Linked DNA regions of Pelobacter seleniigenes DSM 18267. The protein of the gene in region 1 interacts with the protein of each later gene in a pairwise test. Links are inferred from orthologs where the notes say so. Each region holds a gene or a part of one and is shown on either strand. Other genes may lie near its edges.

Region 1 (9,399 bases):
ATAGGTTATTTCAAGGTCTGCTGCCGAGGTCGGGGCCACCTTCAGCAGACCGTCAGCAAACGTCCATGGAATGGGCTGCCCGGCCTGGTTGACCGAAGAAATTCGACAGTGTTGAGACAACTGCATGGTCAACGGAGCAGGGTGTTCAGCCTTGAATTGGAGGACAACCTTTCCTTCAAGGCGTTGCTCGGCAGGCAGGATTTTGATCTCAAGGTGGTAATCGATGGCAGCAAACGAGTCGGGTGAGGAAGTAAAAGTCGCCAAAAAAACAAAAAGAAACAGCGCAGATCGCATAGGCCGCCTTAATAAATTGTTGGAAAAGCCCATCCGGATCTTTTCCAGCAAAGTCGAAAAAGGAGCTTTTCCGGACCTCGCTAAAATCAATTTAACCTTAAGCGCTGTTCCGGCTCAACCGGTGGGAATAAAAAAGGGCCTGTTGGTCTTGTCTTTGGCTGGCCGGGTTGGGGATCAACGACCGTTATCCCGGACCCACTGCCGCATTGCGGCCAATTCCCCATAGGTCAGATTGGGCCGCAGCAAGCGGCCGGCCTGTTCACGGTATTGGGCCAGCTGGGGAAAGCTGCGGCATAAACCGATGAGTTCATGTTGAGCCTGGTCGTCATCGGTCAGCGGTTTGAGGTTTTCAAGGGCGAGCATCACCTGCTTAATGCGGCGGCCCAGAGTCGCGCCAAGAAAAACGATGGATGCGCAGGTCACCGCAGCTGCAATGCTGCCACTTAAGGGCTGCCTCATCATCCAGAACAGAATGCTTCCGACTGCGATGGAGTTGCCGAGGGCAACCAGGGCAACGGTGCTGCGTTGCGCCGGGCCGAGTTCATCCGGCATGGTCGTGGCCAGCAGGAGCGCGCATAAAGTTCCCAGGACGATTGCGGTCAGAGTGCCAAACCCGCTGAGCAGATCAAAAAAATACAGGGCCAGAAAAACAGCGGTATGGGCCAGATCGGAGAGACAGGATAATTTGATCTGCTGGTGGCGTTTATGCTTCAGGTCAGCGTGGATTTGCTTTAACTCCACAGCTGTCGGAGGGTCATTGCTGATGTCGAATTGAAACATTTTTCACAACTATCGGAGAGAATTCAAAGAGATCCTTTATGATTCCTCTTTCTGTAGAAAAATGCAAGGCCTTCACAGTCAACGTGACCGTGAAGGCCTGTCATCACCATTGGTCAGCCAGCGATTCAGCTTTTATTGTTCACAATGAGAGACAATTCGCTTTCCACTTCAGCCGGCTCGGCATTGCGATAGTGAAAGGTCTGCCCCTGGTAATTTTTCAGGACGACATCTTCGCCCAGGGACTGCAGATAGTCGGGTAACAGGGGGATCTTACCGCCACCACCAGGGGCATCGATAACATACGCCGGAACCGCCATTCCCGAAGTGTGGCCGCGCAGGGCGCGAATCACGTCAAGCCCTTCTTCGACCGTGGTCCGGAAGTGATCGGTGCCCTGGACCATGTCGGCCTGATAGATGTAATAAGGGCGCACCCGGATTGCTAGCAGTTTCTGCATCAACCGTTTCATCACTTGCGGATCATCATTGATCCCGCGCAGCATCACCGTCTGGTTGCCCAGCGGGATGCCTGCGTTGGCCAGACGTTCGCAGGCTTTTGCCGATTGTGCGGTGATCTCATCCGGGTGATTGAAATGAGTGTTCAGGTACAGCGGATGATACTTGCGCAGCACCCGAATCAGTCCCGAGGTGATCCGCATGGGCAGTACGACCGGAACCCGACTGCCGATGCGGATCATTTCCACATGCGGGATCGCTCTGAGCCGGCTGAGGATCGAATCGAGTTTGTCGTCGCTGAGCAGCAGCGGATCGCCCCCGGAGACAATGACGTCGCGGATTTGCGGGTTGCGACTAATGTAGTCGATGCCGGCCGCAATGGTTTCTGCAGTAATGCGCATCTGTTCTCCGCCGACTTTACGTTTACGGGTACAAAAGCGGCAGTACATGGCACATTCGGACGAAACCAGGAACAGGACCCGATCCGGATAACGGTGGATGATATTCGGCACCGGGCTTTGATTCTCTTCTTCCAGCGGATCAGCCATGCAAACATGGTCGTTCAGCTCTTGCTGATCAGGCACGGCCTGTTTCCAGATCGGATCACCGGCGGACTTGATCAGACTCAGGTAATAGGGGGTAATACGCATCGGATAACGCTCGGCAACCTCTTTCAGAGGGCGCCAGTCAACCCCGAAAGAGCGGGGCAGTTTCTCTGGATTGGTAATACTCGCCTGCAGGTGTCTTTGCCAGGTTTCCATTGTTCTCCTCAACACGATGTAAAACGTTTGACGTAGGTTATCCGGTCATCTTGAGGCCGGTAAAAATCTTTGATGCGGGCTTCTTCCTGGTAGCCGGCCCGCAGATAGAATGCCCTGGTTTTCACATAAGAGTCCTGCGAGGACGTCTCCAGGCAAAGCATCCGGGCTCCGCGGGCTTGCAGCCGATCTTCGACTTCAGTCAGCAAAGTGCGGCCGATGCCCTGACCGTGCAGGTGTGGCGCGGTTGCAATCCAGTACAGATCGTAGCTGCCACTGGTGAGCGGTACCGGACCGAACATGGCGTAGCCGGTGACCTGACCGTCGGCCTCGCTGATCAGGACTTCGTAATCTTCCTGTTGCGGGTTGTTCAGAACGGTATCCAGCAGTTCCAGGGCGCAGTCGATCTCGGCCACTGAAAATACGCCGCAACTTGTCAGAATCCGCTGCAGGGGTTCAATATCTGTCGGGACCAGTTCACGCATGGATTGATTCCTTCCTGAGGAGTGCATTTTCGACAATGCTTTCCACCAACTCCGGATATTCCAGTCCGCCACAGCGGGCTGCCCGAGCCAGGCCGGCCGCAGGCGAGATATCGGGATTGGCATTCAGCTCAAGAATATAAGGAATGTTATCGCGCCAACGGATGTCGATACGCGCGTAATCACGTGCGCCAAGCAGCTGCCAGGCTTTCAGGGCAATGTCGGCAAGCTTCTGCTGTTCGATATCGGTAATCAGGGCGGGGCAGACCGGTATCGAACCGCTGTAGTCGATTGACTCCTCATGCCATTTGCCGGCATAGCTGACCAGTCGGCAGTCAAGTTGTTCAGAAAAGCAGATCTCGGCAATGGGCAGCAGCCGCACGGAGCGATCTCCGAGCAGGGCGACATTGAATTCACGGCCGTCGATAAACTCTTCCACCAGGGCCGCTTGCCGATAGTGGTGATGAATGTAGGCGACCTGCCGCTGCAGACCGGCGTTGTCGTTAACAACACTGGCGCGGCTGATGCTTAGCGAGGCGTCTTCACTACAGGGTTTGACAATAAACGGGCGATCGAACACGAGTCCGGGTAAGGGCGCCCCCGGAGCGACCAGGTGATAGTCCGGTGTCGGCAGGCCGTGGCGGCGCAGCAGGTCTTTGGTCAACCCCTTGTCCCGGGTCAGCCCGAGCACAAAAGGGGATGATCCGGTATAGGTGAGTCCAAGCATTTCAAAGACGGCGGCCACATGCATTTCATAGCGGCTGTCGCCACGAAAACCTTCGCAGAGATTAAACACCAGATCCGGCTGCAACCTCTGCAGAGCGGCAATGAACGAACCCAGTTCCAGATGAAGGGGGACCAGGATCGGTTCATGTCCGAGCAGGCGCAGAGCGTCAGCAACGGCGTCAGCTTCTTCTGCGGCACCGGCTTCGGAAAGCAGGTCTTCAGCTATCCCGGATAAGGGTTGCTCAGCAACTTGGTTATAACAGACAGCAATTCTCATCGGTTCCTCTGTCCTGATTGAATAAACGTGCTGCGGCAGTGTCGACGACTTTTAGAATCAGCTGTTCATAAGACAGCCCGGCGGCGCGGGCGGCTTTGGGAAAACAGCTATTCTGTTCGGGTCGCGGCAGAATGCCGGGAAGCGGGTTCAATTCGATAACAGAGGGATGCCCATGAGCATCCAGTCGAACATCTATCCGGCACCAGTCACGGCATTTCAATGCCTGGAAGGCGCGCCGGCAGATATCTTCGATCTGGGCTTGCAGCAAGGGTTCAAGCTTTGCGGGGCAGGTGAAAATCTCCAGCGGTTTTGCTTCGGTATCCCAAATCCATTTGGCTTCATAGGAATAGATCGGGTTGACACCGCCGGGCAGAGAGGTGAAATCAATTTCGACAATCGGCAGGATCTGAATATCCTGACCGTTGCCGATCATGGCTACGGTAAACTCGCGGCCGGGAAGGAATTCCTCGACCAGAGCGCTTTGCTGATAGGTGGTATTGACCCACTCCACCTGTGCGGCCAGCTGCTGCCGGTCGTAAACCAGGGCCTTGTCGGTCACCCCTTTGCTGGAACCTTCCAGGCAGGGTTTGACGATCAGCGGGTAAGTGAGTTGCTCCGGCAGTTCAGCCAGCGAAGAAACGATCCAGAAGCCAGGTGTCGGAATCCGATTCCAGGACAGGATCTCTTTGGTCCTGCCTTTATCGAGACAGATGCCGAGGGTGGTCGGATCGCTCCCGGTGTAGGGAATGTTCAGCATTTCCAGCAGCGCGGGAATCTGGGCTTCGCGACTGATGCCATGAAGACCTTCCGCCATGTTGAAAACCAGGTCGGGTTTCAGGTGGCGAAACTTTTCAAAGGCATCAAGATCAGCCTGGACCAGGGATACCTGGTGCTCGGTTGCCAAGGCTGCGGCGACAGCATTGATGGTTTCACTGTCGTCCCACTCGGCATAAAGGTCATCGGGAAGATCTGTGTCGGAACACGAGGGAGGTTCGTCTTCGGTCGGGCCGACCTCACGCATATTGAATGCAAACGCGATGTGCATTGTTATAACCCCTTTTAGTGTGAAGTAGAAACCCCCGTCCTTTGGGCGGGGTCAGAGTCCTTCGGCTTTGCCAGAAGGGCTCATGGCAGTCCATATTCAGAAGTTGTTCCCGCAACTAACTGAACAGAAAGGAAAGCCATGAGCCGTTTTCGAAAATTAACACATGCCATCTGGCACTGTCAGTACCACATTGTCTGGGTCCCGAAATATCGCTTCCGAATATTGGAAGGCGAACTGGCTCAGGAAGTACGAGCATGTATACGGATCTTCAGTGGGCAAAGTCACTGTGAGATCGTCGAGCTGAATATCCAGAAAGACCACGTCCATCTGATCATCATGGTGCCGCCGAAGGTAGCCATTTCAGAGTTGATGGGGCGCCTGAAAGGACGATCAGCGATACGAATTTTAAAGAACCATCCCAAATTGCGAAAGAATCGCTACTGGGGGAATCATTTCTGGGCGCCCGGCTACTGCGTTGATACCGTCGGTTTGGATACTGAGATGATCAGACGCTACGTGCGGTATCAAGAGGCGCACGAAAAGAAGATAGAACAGCAACAACTTAAATTTTAACCCAACAGGACAAGGGAACGACGCTCCGGCTGCCCTCTTTGGGGGCTGCCGGCAACGCCCCCTCAGGGGGCGCCTTTAAAGCCCCGTCCTTTGGGCGGGGTTTTTTACTAAGCCTTGATTGAAAATCGTTCCAATGGAACCGCATTCATGCCTTCGGGAGCCTGGCGGCTGGCTATAAAAAGGGGTTACTTTTTATGCTGTGGTCGTTACGCATGCCCGAAATTGAATGCTAATGAGCAAGCGTATACGCTTATGAAAAAAAGCTGTCAATAAAAAAAATGAGGAAATTTTTTGTGAAAAAATTCCTCATTTTTTTCAAGTAGTTAAGGTGGGTGTCTCGGCAATGGAAGCGCGCCTTCTCAGCTCTTCGGCAGAGCGATTTTCACTTCATCCGAAGGCCGGAAAAGCAAAATAGTCCGGCCCAGGATCTGGACGACTTCTGCAGCCGTAGCAGTCGCCAATTCTGCGGCGACCTCCTTGCGATCACCAAGGCAACCTTCCTGCAGTTTGATTTTTATCAGCTCATGGCTCTGCAAAGCTTCCTCAACGGCTGAAGTCACCGCAGGATTGACCTCTTCTTTGCCGACCATGACCACCGGATTAAGATGATGACCCAGGCCTCTGAGGAAACGGATCTGTTTTCCCGTTAATTTCATTCATGCTCCATTTGTGAATAAGATAAAGTAAGTTTCAAAGTAACAATCCTGCTAACCAGTACAGCAACATTCCGATCAGCACCGTTCCCCCCAGGCTGCGGGTTTTCAGGGCAAACAAGAAAGTAGGGACCGCGACCAGCAGCTCTGGTTTACCCAGTTCAAAAGTGCGGCTGGCATGATCCGCAAACAGGGATGGAGCCAGCAGGGCGCTCAATACCGCAACCGGGATCAGGCTTAACCAGTCGACCAGCCATTGTGGTAATTGCTTGTGGGCGAGGTAAAGAAGCGGAAGAGCCCGGGGTAAATAGGTCACCATGCCCATGCCGGCAAACAGGAAAAAATACTCGGAGAAGGTCATTTGCTCCTCCGATAGCGGCGTTTCAGAAAATAGCCGAGGGTTGCTGCACTGATCGCAGCGCCGACAATATAGGAATCTCCGGGAATCAGCAAGTACCAAGTAACAGAAATTGCGCTGCTTAATAAGCCGGTGAGGATGTAGATTCGACCTTGCAGTTGGAAGACCAGCAGGCAGATAAACATGCCGGTCAGAGCGTAATCGATACCCAAAGCACCCTGGGGAATGAACTGGCCGACCAGCGTGCCAGCCACTGTTGCAATCAGCCAGGCAAAATTGGCGAGATGATTCACCACCAGGGCCTGGTAGCGGGACCAGTTGCCCTCCTTGAAGCGGGTCATATTGACGGCAAAGCTTTCATCGGTAATGCCGTAGGAAAACAGCGTCAGAAATTTGCGATTGACTCCCGCCAGATAGACCGCCAGGGCAGAGCTCATCAGGGTGTGCCGGAAATTAACGACAAAGGTGGTCAGGACGATGGCCCATGGCGAGGAGCCTGCCGCCAGCATGGCGACGCAGATGAACTGGGCGCTGCCGGCAAAGACAATGACGGACATCATAGCCACGGCCCACCAATTCAGTCCGGCCTGCTGGGCCAGTACACCCAGAGCCAGGCCGATGGGAAAATAGCCCAGACAGATCGGCCAGGCGGCCACGGCGCCGGTCCTAAGAATATCCTGTTGTTTGCATGGATTTTTCATAAGCTGGAAAGATAGCGAGTTTCAGAAGCAAAAAACAAGACACATTTGCGGATGAAAACAAAAACGCTCTGTGCCCTGAATGGCGCTCGTTGGAGGGGCGATGGCAGCAAAACCGGGACTGTCCCCGTACGGGGGCTGTCCCAGGTCTTTGCGGTGCTAACCGCTACAGTTTCATGGCTCGCAAACTCTTGGGACCGCCCCCGATGACCCTGGGGACAGTCCCGAGTTTACTGCAAAGTTGCTTAAAATAGCGCCATCCTTCTGAGCAGATACAAAAGGGGGTTAAAGAACCTGTTTGAGGAACAGCTTGGCGCGTTCTTCCTGCGGATTGGTGAAGAAGTGTTCAGGGGTTCCTTCTTCCACCAGTTTGCCATGATCCATAAACAGGACCCGATCGGCAACTTCCCGGGCGAAACCCATTTCATGAGTCACCACAACCATGGTCATCCCTTCACGGGCAAGCTGCTTCATGACCTCCAGCACTTCGCCGACCATTTCCGGGTCGAGGGCGCTGGTCGGTTCGTCAAACAGCATCACCTTGGGATCCATGGCCAGGGCTCTGGCGATCGCAACCCGCTGTTGCTGGCCACCGGAGAGGCGAATCGGATACTCGCTTTCTTTTTCGGCAATCCCGACCTTTTGCAGCAGCTCACGCCCTTTTTTTTCGGCTTCGGCGCGACTGCGCTTACGCACAACGGTTTGCGCGAGAACCAGGTTTTCCAGGACGGTTTTATGCGGAAACAGATTGAACTGCTGAAAAACCATGCCGACTTCCCGGCGAACCTTGTTCAGGTCGGTCCGGCGGTCGGCCAGATCCACGCCGTCAACATGGATGTGCCCGGATGAAAGGGTCTCCAGCCCGTTGAGGCAACGCAGGTAGGTCGATTTCCCGGAGCCGGAAGGTCCGATAATAACCACAACCTCGCCGGATTTGATATGGGCGGTCACTCCGTCCACCGCGTTGACGGTCTGGCCCCGTCCGATGAAAATCTTTTTTAAATCAACTGTCTTAATCACTGACTGCCAGCCTCCGTTCAACCCATGCAATCACCTGCGACAGGGTCAAGGTCAAAAATAAGTAAAGAAGTGCAACCACAAACCAGATCTCGAAAGTCGCAAAGGTTGAAGTGATGACTTCGCGACCGCTCTTGGTCAGTTCGGTAATGCCCACAACCGATACCAGCGATGAATCTTTAATCAGGCTGATAAACTGACCGGCAAGAGGGGGAAGGGTGCGTTTGAAAGCCTGGGGCAGAATAATGTAGATCATGGCCTGGGCATTGGTCATACCCAGCGAACGCGCTGCCTCCATCTGCCCCTTGGGAATTGACTGAATCCCGGCACGGATGATCTCGGCAACATAGGCTCCGGCAAAAACCGCCAAGGCCCCGATGCCGGCCACTATCCGGCTGAGGTCAAGAACAGTCCCCAGGAAAAAATAGAAAATGAAAATCTGCACCAGCAGCGGGGTGCCGCGGATTATTTCGATATAGATGATGGCCAGTTGTTTGAGGGTAATGTTTTTGGAAATACGGCACAGCCCGGTCACCAACCCGATAATCAAGCCGAAAATACTGGCTGCAGCAGACATATAGAGAGTGACCCAGAGCCCGATGATTAAAGGACCGGGCCGCCATTTGAAAGTGGAGCCGATGGAATCCCCTGCAAAAAGATCTTCGTTCGGACTGACCTTGAGGCTTTTTGTGGCAACGGTAAAGGTCTGAACCTCATCGTTTTCACTGCGCACGGTCACCGTCGATTTATCGCCGGCGTCGGCAATTTTTTCGACCCGCCCATCAAAAGGAACCGTTTTGATCATTTCCTGATGATAGAGGAAGTATTGCGGGACCCGATTCCAGCGCCAGGTATAGTCGATTTTTTTGGTCGCCGCCCAGAGACCGGCCCCGAGACTGAAAATAATCAGGAGGGTCAGAACTCTCCATAGCCAATTGTTTTGTTGTTTTTTCACCTGTCAGGTTTCCTGATAATAAATAAACAATGTATCGGTTTAAAGATCCGCTGCTGGTGAGCAGTGCCTGTCCGGCCATCAGCAGGCGGGTATGGAAACAGGACTCAAACAGTACGAAATGGAAGCGGGGGCAAGCCGTTTGTTCGGTCTTGTCCCCGCCGGTTTGAGCCGATCAGTTTTGAACTTGTTTCAACCAGTCGTTGCTGAGGAACCATTTTTCGTAAATTTTGTCGTAGGTTCCGTCGCTCTTGATCTGATTCATGAAATTGTTGAGCCAGTTGAGCAGGTCGGAGTTGCCGCGGTTAATGGCCCATGCCAGCGGCTCATAGG
Region 2 (9,500 bases), on another replicon or contig:
CTCAGTTCAGTCGGTCTGCTGAGCAAATAACAAAGGCCCCTCCCGGAAGTCGGGAGGGGCCTTTGCGGGATACTGTGGAAATAATCGTCTCGCAGGCTCCGTCCCCATCTGTCCCAGGCTGGTGTTCCAGCAGGGCAGGAATTGGCACCGGACAGTCTGGTTGCTCACAGAGAACCCCGGTTGCCGTGGCTTCAAAGGGCCTTTCCCTCCACCACTCTTGATAAAGACGTCTGAATTTGATGCTCGTGGAGTGTGACTCTAGCTTTCCGGGGTAGATTTGTCAATCGTCCGCATGCGGGAGGGCCATTTTCTCGGTCCGAACAATTGCAGGTATTTGCTCAAAAAATAGCCAGTAGTGATTAAAAAGTAGGCAATGTGGGCGGCTTCCAGGGGCGAACTTCTAAAAAAGCAGTCGGTTATAAAGCGGCATGACAATTGAATGTGGACAGCGGTTTCAGAATTGATCGGGCTCGACGATGACGTCGGGCGTTTACATGAGACGAGGAGGTCTGGTTATGGAAGTGTCGCTTCTGGCGTTACGACACAGTGGGGACGTATTGTTCCTTTTGCTTGGTGCGGTCATGGTTTTTGCCATGCACGCGGGTTTCGCGTTTCTTGAAGTCGGTTCTGTCCGCGAAAAAAACCAGGTGAACGCATTTGTCAAAATCCTTTCTGATTGGTCTGTTTCCACGGTCGTTTATTTTCTGATCGGTTACCCCATTTCCTACGGAATCAATTTCTTCACTTCGGCAAGCGGCCTGCTTGGCCAGAATCAGGGCTATGAGTTGGTGCGGTTTTTTTTCCTGCTCTGTTTTGCCGCTTGTATTCCCGCCATTATCTCCGGCGGTATCGCCGAACGTGCCAAATTTTGGCCCCAGGTCTGTGCCGGGGCAATTTTCGCCGGAATTTCCTACCCGCTTTTTGAATCGCTGATCTGGGGACAGAACAGTGCCGGGCTGCAGGGCTTTTTCAAGGCGACGCTGGGCGCCCCTTTTCATGATTTCGCCGGTAGTGTCGTGGTCCATTCCATCGGCGGCTGGTTGGCGCTGCCGGCTATTGTCGTGCTCGGACCGCGCCTGGGGCGCTATGTGCGCGGGCGCAGCCAGGCCATCCCGATCAGTAATATCCCCTTTCTGGCCCTGGGGAGTTGGATTCTTGCGGTCGGCTGGTTTGGCTTTAATGTGATGAGTGCCCAGTCCCTGGAAGGAGTTTCCGGGCTGGTGGCGGTCAATTCGCTGATGGCCATGGTCGGCGGGGTCTTGTTTGCCCTGATCGCGGGTCGGAACGATCCGGGCTTTGTGCATAACGGTGCTTTGGCCGGCTTGATCGCCATCTGTGCCGGCTCCGACCTGATACACCCGATCGGAGCCTTCCTGGTTGGCGGTATCGGATCCCTGATCTTCGTGTTCGGTTTCAAGTATGAACAGGAAAAACTCCGCATCGATGATGTTCTGGGGGTTTGGCCGCTGCACGGAGTGGTCGGCAGCTGGGGCGGGACCGCCGCCGGTATCTTCGGATCGCAGGCCCTGGGTGGCCTGGGTGGGGTGTCCTTCCTGGCCCAGTTGGCCGGCAGCCTGCTGGCCGTCGTTTACGCATTGGTGACGGGCTTTGTGGTGTACCGGATTATTCATCGGGTCAGCGGCTTCCGGTTGGATGAGGAGAAGGAATTTGCCGGCGCTGATTTAAGCATTCATCAGATCAATGCGTATCCCGAGGAAAATCTTAAGTGAAAACTAATTTCTGCTGTGATTTGACGCATTGAAATGACGTAGTAAAATAAAGAAAAAAGTCACTTTACGGAAGGCCGTGGCAGCCTTCTGTCTTGCCCTGGACGTCCTTTTCCCTCCTGGACGCCAGGGTTTTTTTATCTTATTTCGGTGCTTCAAAAAAACGAGGCAACCGCTTTGGTGGCGGCGCCTCGTCAGAATTGATCGGTCTGTGGTGGCCTGGCGTCAGCCGGCCTGCTGTCTGGCTTTCTCCAGCTTGACCTGCTGTTGCCTGACCAGGTCGGCAACGGTATAGCGTTTCAGCACTTTGGCCATTTCGGTCTGCGCTTCGGTCCAGACGTCATGGGCCGAACAAAAAATGTCGCGTGCACAGCTTTCGGAATCAAGCAGGCAGTGATTGAGTTTCAGCTGTCCTTCTTCTGCCTGAAGGACATCCAACATGGTGATCTCTTCCGGCCCCCTGGCCAGGAGGAAACCTCCGCCAACGCCACGTTGAGAACTGACAATCCCGGCTTTGATCAGTGGCTGGAGGATTTTGGTTAGAAACGCCGGGGTGACGTCCTGGGTGCGGCAGATATCCTTTTTAAGGACAATTTCATCTTTCGGCTGTTGCGCCAGATAGATGACAGTTCTGACAGCATATTCAGTTGCACGTGTAATAACCACTAGTCGAGCCTCCCAAAGGTAACTTTTTCAGTTATGAATACACTGAAGATAATTCTTTGTCAATCATCTCTTAAACCCGCATGCTACTGAACTGTTTTGGCCGCGGAGCAAGCCGTGGCTGACCAGTTACGGTGCGCCGCTTGGCGTATTCACAGCTGGGTATTGACAGCGGCGTTGGGCCACAGCATGATTCCCGGGTCGAAAGGATGGTTGCCGCACAGATGGATGATATTCAGGAAAATCACAAGATTGTAGGTCGGTTTGCACCCAGTCCGACCGGACCGTTGCATTTCGGCTCGCTGGTCGCGGCGCTGGGAAGTTATCTTGCGGCCCGATCCTGCGGCGGCGAATGGCTGGTCAGAATAGAGGATCTCGATCCGCCCCGGGTGGTTCCCGGCTCTGCGGCCGCGTTGTTGGAACTGCTGGAAACCCTCGGTTTTGAATGGGATGGGGCGGTTGTTCAGCAGAGTACCCGACTGGAGCGTTATCGGGACGTGCTCAATGAATTGCAGGGCGCCGGGCTGCTCTACGATTGCACCTGCTCGCGGCGGGAGGTCCTGGCCAGCGCGCCTCATGTTGGCGAGGATGGGCCGGTTTATCCCGGAACCTGCCGCCATGGGGCCAAGGGGAGTCGTGCTGAGAAGGCGGTCAGGCTGCGGGTCCCGGATCAGACCGTGAAGTATTGCGACGGGGTCTATGGCTGGCAGGGGCAGAATCTGGAGAGGCAGGTCGGAGATTTTGTCCTCTACCGGGCTGACGGTCAATTTGCCTACCAGCTGGCCGTGGTTGTGGATGATATCGACTCCGGGGTCACCCAGGTGGTGCGCGGGGCCGATCTGCTCTCTTCAACGCCCCGCCAGATTTACCTGTATCGCTGTCTGCGGGCAGCTCTGCCGGATTATTATCATTTGCCCCTGGCGCTGGGGGAGGATGGCGAAAAGCTGAGCAAGCGCCATGGCCGGGCCGGGCTGGTCAATGCTGCAAACGGCGCGACCATGCTATGGCAGGCTCTTGATTTTCTCGGTCAGCAACCACCGGTTGAGTTGCAAGCCGGGACTGCGCAGGATCTCTTAAGCTGGGGGCGAAAACATTTTTCACCGGCGCGGATTCCAACGGTGAGCCGCCGAGTGGTTTTTTCTTGACGGGTCTCTTTTCCGGGAAGGTGTCTTCTGCTACCTTTGACAAGAGCCTTCCTGCCGTTCATGGCGCGGCGGGTGCCGTTGTCGGCAGGCGGTGTTTCATGCCGAATGAGAGTGAATATTTCTATTTGTCGATGCAAGGGAGATGTTGCAAATGAAAAAGATGATTTTCAGCTTAGTGTTGACTGTTTTGCTGGCGGGTTGCGGTAGCGGCACGTTCCATGTGCCGAAACAGGAATACCAGAGCAGGGTTCAGGTGCTGGGGGTACTGCCACTGCTGGTGGACCGCAATACCACCATGAACTATCCTTACAGCGATGCCCTTTTCGATATCCTCAGCCGTTCTGCGGTAGACAAGCATCAGGCCCTGGCGGATGAGCTGCGCAAGAAAAAAGGCTACTTTGATGTCCGCACCTTGCAGGTTGACCCACAGCTGACAGCATTGTCTCTGCTCGGCCCGGCGGCTCATGATAAGAACGGTTATCCCCTCGGCTATTCCTTTGATCTGGCCACTGTCTCTGAGCTGACCAAGCGCAATGTCGTCGATGCTCTGTTGGTGGTGGTCTTCTCTGGAGAACAGGTCAAGGAAACCCGGCGGTCGCGTACCAAGCTTGAGACCCTGAATACCGACTTCAGTGATCTGCTGGCCACCGCTGCGGTGGTCGATCGCAATGGCCAGGTGCTCTGGCAATTGGCGGGCGAGGACAGCTTCCAGGCCCTGCTCCTGCAGTATGCGGATTTTGACGAGGCTTATTATAATCGGACTGATGTGGTGAAAGTGAAAAATATCAGTATCTCCGGCATAGAGCGGGCTCTTGATGAAGATCCTGAGCACAAGGGGACCAAGGTGTTGCCGGAAATGTACGAGGACTTGTTCTCCGAAATAGCTTCCGGGATCAGCCCGGGCTTGCTTGATTCCCTGAGATGATTAAAAAATAAACAGTTGTTTTGAAAAATATATAAAAAGAGGGTTTTTTTTACGCTTCAAGGTTGACATGGCGGGATAAAGCGGGTACAAGCTCTTTTAAAGCAATGAAAATAAAAGCGCCTGCCCGCTCTATTCCCTGCCGTTGCAGGTTGGATTGAATATAAAACCCTTCAGGTAAAAAATTCCGATTGAACCATTCAAAGAATAAAATAAAAGAGCTGATCTGGCCCGGAATCTATATTCTTTACATTTAGAATTATTTATATCAATTCAATTTATTTATAAGACTTGTCAACTACGTAACTCAATGTCGAAAATCCACTCATTCATATGTATTGTGCGGACATCCGTCGATATTCCTGTGTAACCCCTGAGTACAGGGCTGGAGAACCTTTATGAATCTGAAAGAATTGAAGCAGACAAAAATCTCTGAACTGATTGCTTTAGGAAAAGACCTGGGGCTGGAAGAAATCGGCGGAATGCGCCGGCAGGACCTGATTTTTAACATCCTAAAAGCAACAGCAGCCAAAAAGAAGGCTATTTTCGGAGAGGGGGTTCTCGAAATCCTGCCGGACGGGTTCGGTTTTTTACGTGCTCCGGATGCCAACTATCTGCCGGGGCCGGACGATATTTACATTTCGCCTTCGCAGATTCGCCGTTTCGCCCTGCGCACCGGTGATACGGTCGCCGGACAGATTCGTCCGCCCAAAGAGGGGGAGCGCTATTTTGCCCTGTTAAAGGTTTCCGAGGTCAACTTTGAGGACCCTGCGAAGATGCGGGAAAAGACCTTCTTCGACAACCTGACCCCGCTCTACCCTGAAGAGCAACTGGTTCTGGAAACCTCTCCTGACAACTATTCAACCCGGGTCATGGACCTGGTCGCTCCCATCGGCAAAGGGCAGCGCGGATTGATCGTGGCTCCGCCGCGAACCGGTAAAACGGTGCTGCTGCAGAATATCGCCAATTCCATTTCGCAAAATCACCCCGAGGTGTATCTGATTGTTCTGCTCATTGATGAACGCCCCGAGGAAGTGACCGATATGCAGCGCAACGTCAACGGTGAGGTTATTTCGTCAACCTTTGACGAGCCGGCCAACCGCCACGTCCAAGTCGCCGAGATGGTCATCGAGAAAGCCCGCCGGTTGGTGGAGCATAAGCGTGACGTGGTCATTCTCCTCGATTCGATCACCCGGTTGGCCCGTGCCTACAATACCATTATCCCGTCCAGCGGCAAGATCCTCTCCGGTGGTGTCGATGCTCACGCGCTGCATAAGCCGAAGCGCTTTTTCGGTGCGGCCCGGAATATCGAGGAGGGCGGCAGCCTGACCATCATTGCCACCGCCCTGATCGATACCGGCAGCAAGATGGATGAGGTTATCTTCGAAGAATTCAAGGGGACCGGTAACATGGAGCTGCATCTGGACCGCCGGTTGGCTGACAAACGGGCTTTCCCGGCCATGGATATCAACCGCTCCGGGACCCGGAAGGAAGATCTGCTGGTCGATGCGACCCAGTTGCAGAGAACCTGGCTGTTGCGCAAGGTCCTGTCGTCGATGAACACCGTCGACAGCATGGAGTTCCTGCTGGAAAAACTGACCGAGACCGAAACCAATCAGCAGTTCCTGGATTCCATGAATCAGTAGGCCGGCTCAAGAAACCACAGATAGGGCTTGCCCCTGGCTGTGAAAAGTGCTATCTAATCGGTTTGTCCGATATTAAAAATCAGGCCTGTACTTACGCCAGGTCGCCAAGGAGAAGAATCATGAAAGAAGGCATCCATCCCAAGTATGAAGTAACGACCGTGCGTTGTGATTGCGGTAACAGCTTTGAAACCCGCTCCACCATCGCCGGCGAAATTCACACGGAGATTTGTTCCGCGTGCCACCCTTTTTATACCGGTAAGCAGAAACTGATCGATACCGCCGGCCGGATCGAGCGCTTCCGCAAAAAGTACGCCCAGAAGTAATCGGGTAGATATTGAAAAAAGGCGGCCCGTTGAGGCCGCCTTTTTTCGTTCAGGAGGCCGGGGCAGCCCTCGGCCGCAACCATCTGGATCGAAAGAAAATTATGTTCGCAAATCTCGAAGATGTGGTCGATCGTTTTCGTGAAGTTGAAGGACTGCTGTCCGACCCCGCGGTTATGGGGGACCAGAAACGCTATCGTGAACTGACCAAGGAACACTCTGACCTGTCTGAAGTCGTAGCGGTCTACAGCAGCTACAAACAGGTCTGTAACGACATCGAGGGGAATCGTGAACTGCTCCAGGACAGCGATCCGGACATGAAAGAACTGGCCCGGGCGGAACTGCCGGAACTGGAAGCGCAGCGGACCCAGCTCGAAGAGCAGTTGCGGATCCTGCTGCTGCCCAAAGACCCCAACGACGACAAGAATATCATTCTGGAAATCCGTGCCGGCACCGGCGGTGATGAAGCGGCTCTGTTTGCCGCCGACCTGTTCCGCATGTACTCCCGCTATGCCGACCGCAATCGCTGGAAAGTCGAGATCATGAGTGTCTCCGAAACCGACGGCGGCGGGTTCAAGGAGATCATCGCCCTGATCAGCGGTGAACGGGTCTATTCCAGGTTGAAATTCGAAAGTGGTACGCACCGCGTGCAGCGGGTTCCGGATACCGAAACCCAGGGGCGCATTCATACCTCGGCCTGCACCGTTGCGGTGTTGCCGGAAGCCGAAGATGTCGACATCGATATCAACCCGGCGGATTTGCGGATCGATCTTTATCGCGCCTCGGGTTCCGGGGGGCAGCATGTCAACAAAACCGAATCCGCAGTCCGGCTGACCCATATCCCGACCGGGGTGGTGGTGGCCTGCCAGGACGAAAAATCCCAGCATAAAAATAAGGCCAAGGCTCTCAAGGTGCTGAAATCCAGGATCTATGACCAGATGCTGGCCGCACAGCAGGCCGAAATGGCCGCCGATCGTAAGAATCAGGTTGGCAGCGGCGATCGCAGCGAACGGATCCGCACCTACAACTTTCCTCAGGGGCGTTGTACCGATCACCGCATCGGCCTGACCCTGTACCGGCTGGACGCGATCATGCAGGGGGATATCGACGAAGTGCTCGATGCGTTGATTGCAGACCAACAGGCGGCTCAGATGAGCCGGCAGGAGTCCTGATCCTTGGCTGAATCCTGGACGCTGCTCAAAATGTTGCGCTGGATGACCGGTTTCTTTGAAGAGAAGGGGATCGCCTCACCGCGGCTCGAGGCCGAACTGCTGCTGGCGCACACGCTCCAACTCGACCGGGTCGGCCTGTATATGAATTATGATCGGCCGTTGAGCGCCGGGGAGCTGGATCAAATCCGGCCGTTGGTTAAAAAACGCGGCCAGCGCGAGCCGCTCCAGTATCTGCTCGGCTATACTGAATTCTGGTCACGCCGTTTCAACGTCAGTCCGGCGGTGCTGATCCCGCGTCAGGATACGGAAATCCTCGTCGAAGAGGCGCTACGTCTGGCCTCTCCCGCGGGGTCCCTGCTGGATGTCGGCACCGGCAGCGGAGCGATTGTGATCAGTCTGGCCGGAGAACTGCCCGGCTGGACTCTGACCGGCATCGATATCTCGGCGGACGCGCTGGCCGTGGCCAGGGACAATGCCATTCTTAATCAGCTGGCCGATCGGGTTGAGCTGGTTCCTGGCGATCTGGCTCGGCTGCCGGAGCAGCGCTACGATCTGATTGTGTCCAATCCGCCCTATATCGCCAGGCAAGAGTGGGTCGAGCTGATGCCCGAAGTGCGCTGTCATGAGCCGGAAATAGCGTTGCTGGCCGAAAATGACGGCCTGTATTGTTACCAGGAGTTGGCCCGACAAGCCTCAACCCGGCTGCAGCCGGGCGGGTGGCTGGTGGTCGAAACCGGAGCGACCCAGACTGAAGCCGTATGTCGCTTGTTTATTGAAGCCGGCTTGAGCGACACTTTTGTTCGTAAAGATTATTCCGGTCTGCCGCGGGTTGTCGGCGGTCAGCTGAAATAGAAAGTAGGAATATCCTGTGGAAAAAATAGTTATCAAAGGGGGCGTTGCGCTCAATGGCGAGGTCCAGGTCGGCGGTGCCAAGAATTCCGCCTTGCCTCTGTTGTTTGCGACGCTGCTGGCGGACGGAACCAGCGAATTGTGCAATATTCCCGCATTGCGCGATATTACCACGGCCGAAAAGCTGCTGAAAATCCTCGGTGCCGAGGTGAAGGCAGCTGATCATTGCTATCGGATCGACGCTTCCCGGATTGAAAGTGTTGAAGCGCCTTACGAACTGGTGAAGACCATGCGCGCCTCGGTGCTGGTGCTGGGGCCGTTGTTGGCCCGCTGCGGCCATGCCCGGGTCAGCCTCCCCGGCGGCTGTGCCATCGGCGCCCGGCCGATCAATCTGCATCTGAAAGGGCTCGAACAACTCGGCGCCAAAATCAAGCTTGACCACGGTTACGTCGAAGCGACCGCCGATCGCCTTAAGGGGGCGAAGATATCGTTTGATATGCCCACGGTCGGAGGGACGGAAAACCTGCTGATGGCGGCTGCTCTGGCGAAAGGGGAGACCGTCCTCGAAAATGCGGCCCGCGAGCCGGAGATTGTGCAGTTGGCCGAGGCCCTCAATAGCATGGGCGCACAGATTGAAGGGGCCGGGACCGCTATCATCCAGATTCAGGGGGTCGACAAGCTCATGCCGCTGCAGTGCCGGGTGATTCCTGATCGCATCGAAGCCGGGACCTTTATGATCGCGGCCGCGATCACCGGTGGCAATGTCCTGGTCAGGGAAGCCCTGCGCGAAGATCTGGAGGCATTGATCAGTAAACTGAAGGAAGCTGGTGTCAGTGTGGAAGAAGAAGCCGATGGCCTGCGGGTGCAGGGACCGCGGCGACCGCTGGCCGTCGATATCAGGACCAGCGTCTTTCCGGGGTTCCCGACCGACATGCAGGCGCAGTTCATGGCGCTGATGTCTTTTGCGGAAGGGACCAGCCGAATTTCCGAGACGGTTTTTGAGAACCGCTTCATGCATGTCTGTGAGCTGCAGCGGATGGGTGCCGATATCCAGAT

Evidence for each region.
Region 2: the proteins of yhbY (region 1) and rho interact in binary tests that used the Escherichia coli proteins (3 or more experiments, as listed by UniProt). The link is inferred for Pelobacter seleniigenes DSM 18267 from one-to-one orthologs.

What each region holds. Positions count from the first base shown.
Region 1 is NZ_JOMG01000005.1:439,899-449,297, reverse strand. Bases 4,397-7,149 are described here. They hold yhbY (ribosome assembly RNA-binding protein YhbY), read right to left. Parts: upstream 6,045-7,149; coding sequence 5,748-6,044; downstream 4,397-5,747. Other genes in these bases: N909_RS0123275 (AzlC family ABC transporter permease), read right to left, coding at 6,399-7,055; N909_RS0123280 (AzlD domain-containing protein), read right to left, coding at 6,079-6,402; tnpA (IS200/IS605 family transposase), read left to right, coding at 4,954-5,388; N909_RS0123295 (D-alanine--D-alanine ligase family protein), read right to left, coding at 4,397-4,815. Outside these bases: N909_RS0123320 (M1 family metallopeptidase), read right to left, coding at 1-294; N909_RS0123315 (hypothetical protein), read right to left, coding at 469-1,035; N909_RS0123310 (KamA family radical SAM protein), read right to left, coding at 1,200-2,288; N909_RS0123305 (GNAT family N-acetyltransferase), read right to left, coding at 2,297-2,770; N909_RS24180 (D-alanine--D-alanine ligase family protein), read right to left, coding at 2,763-3,770; more of N909_RS0123295, read right to left, coding at 3,748-4,396; N909_RS0123270 (ATP-binding cassette domain-containing protein), read right to left, coding at 7,383-8,117; N909_RS0123265 (amino acid ABC transporter permease), read right to left, coding at 8,110-9,069; N909_RS0123260 (transporter substrate-binding domain-containing protein), read right to left, coding at 9,242-9,399.
Region 2 is NZ_JOMG01000002.1:2,581,828-2,591,327, forward strand. The notes cover bases 4,126-6,979. They hold rho (transcription termination factor Rho), read left to right. Parts: upstream 4,126-4,855; coding sequence 4,856-6,103; downstream 6,104-6,979. Other genes in these bases: N909_RS0114640 (hypothetical protein), read left to right, coding at 4,126-4,460; rpmE (50S ribosomal protein L31), read left to right, coding at 6,223-6,426; prfA (peptide chain release factor 1), read left to right, coding at 6,528-6,979. In the rest of the region: N909_RS0114625 (ammonium transporter), read left to right, coding at 516-1,730; N909_RS0114630 (RrF2 family transcriptional regulator), read right to left, coding at 1,953-2,393; tRNA glutamyl-Q(34) synthetase GluQRS, read left to right, coding at 2,534-3,535; more of N909_RS0114640, read left to right, coding at 3,687-4,125; more of prfA, read left to right, coding at 6,980-7,595; prmC (peptide chain release factor N(5)-glutamine methyltransferase), read left to right, coding at 7,599-8,447; murA (UDP-N-acetylglucosamine 1-carboxyvinyltransferase), read left to right, coding at 8,464-9,500. UniProt on the Escherichia coli protein: Facilitates transcription termination by a mechanism that involves Rho binding to the nascent RNA, activation of Rho's RNA-dependent ATPase activity, and release of the mRNA from the DNA template.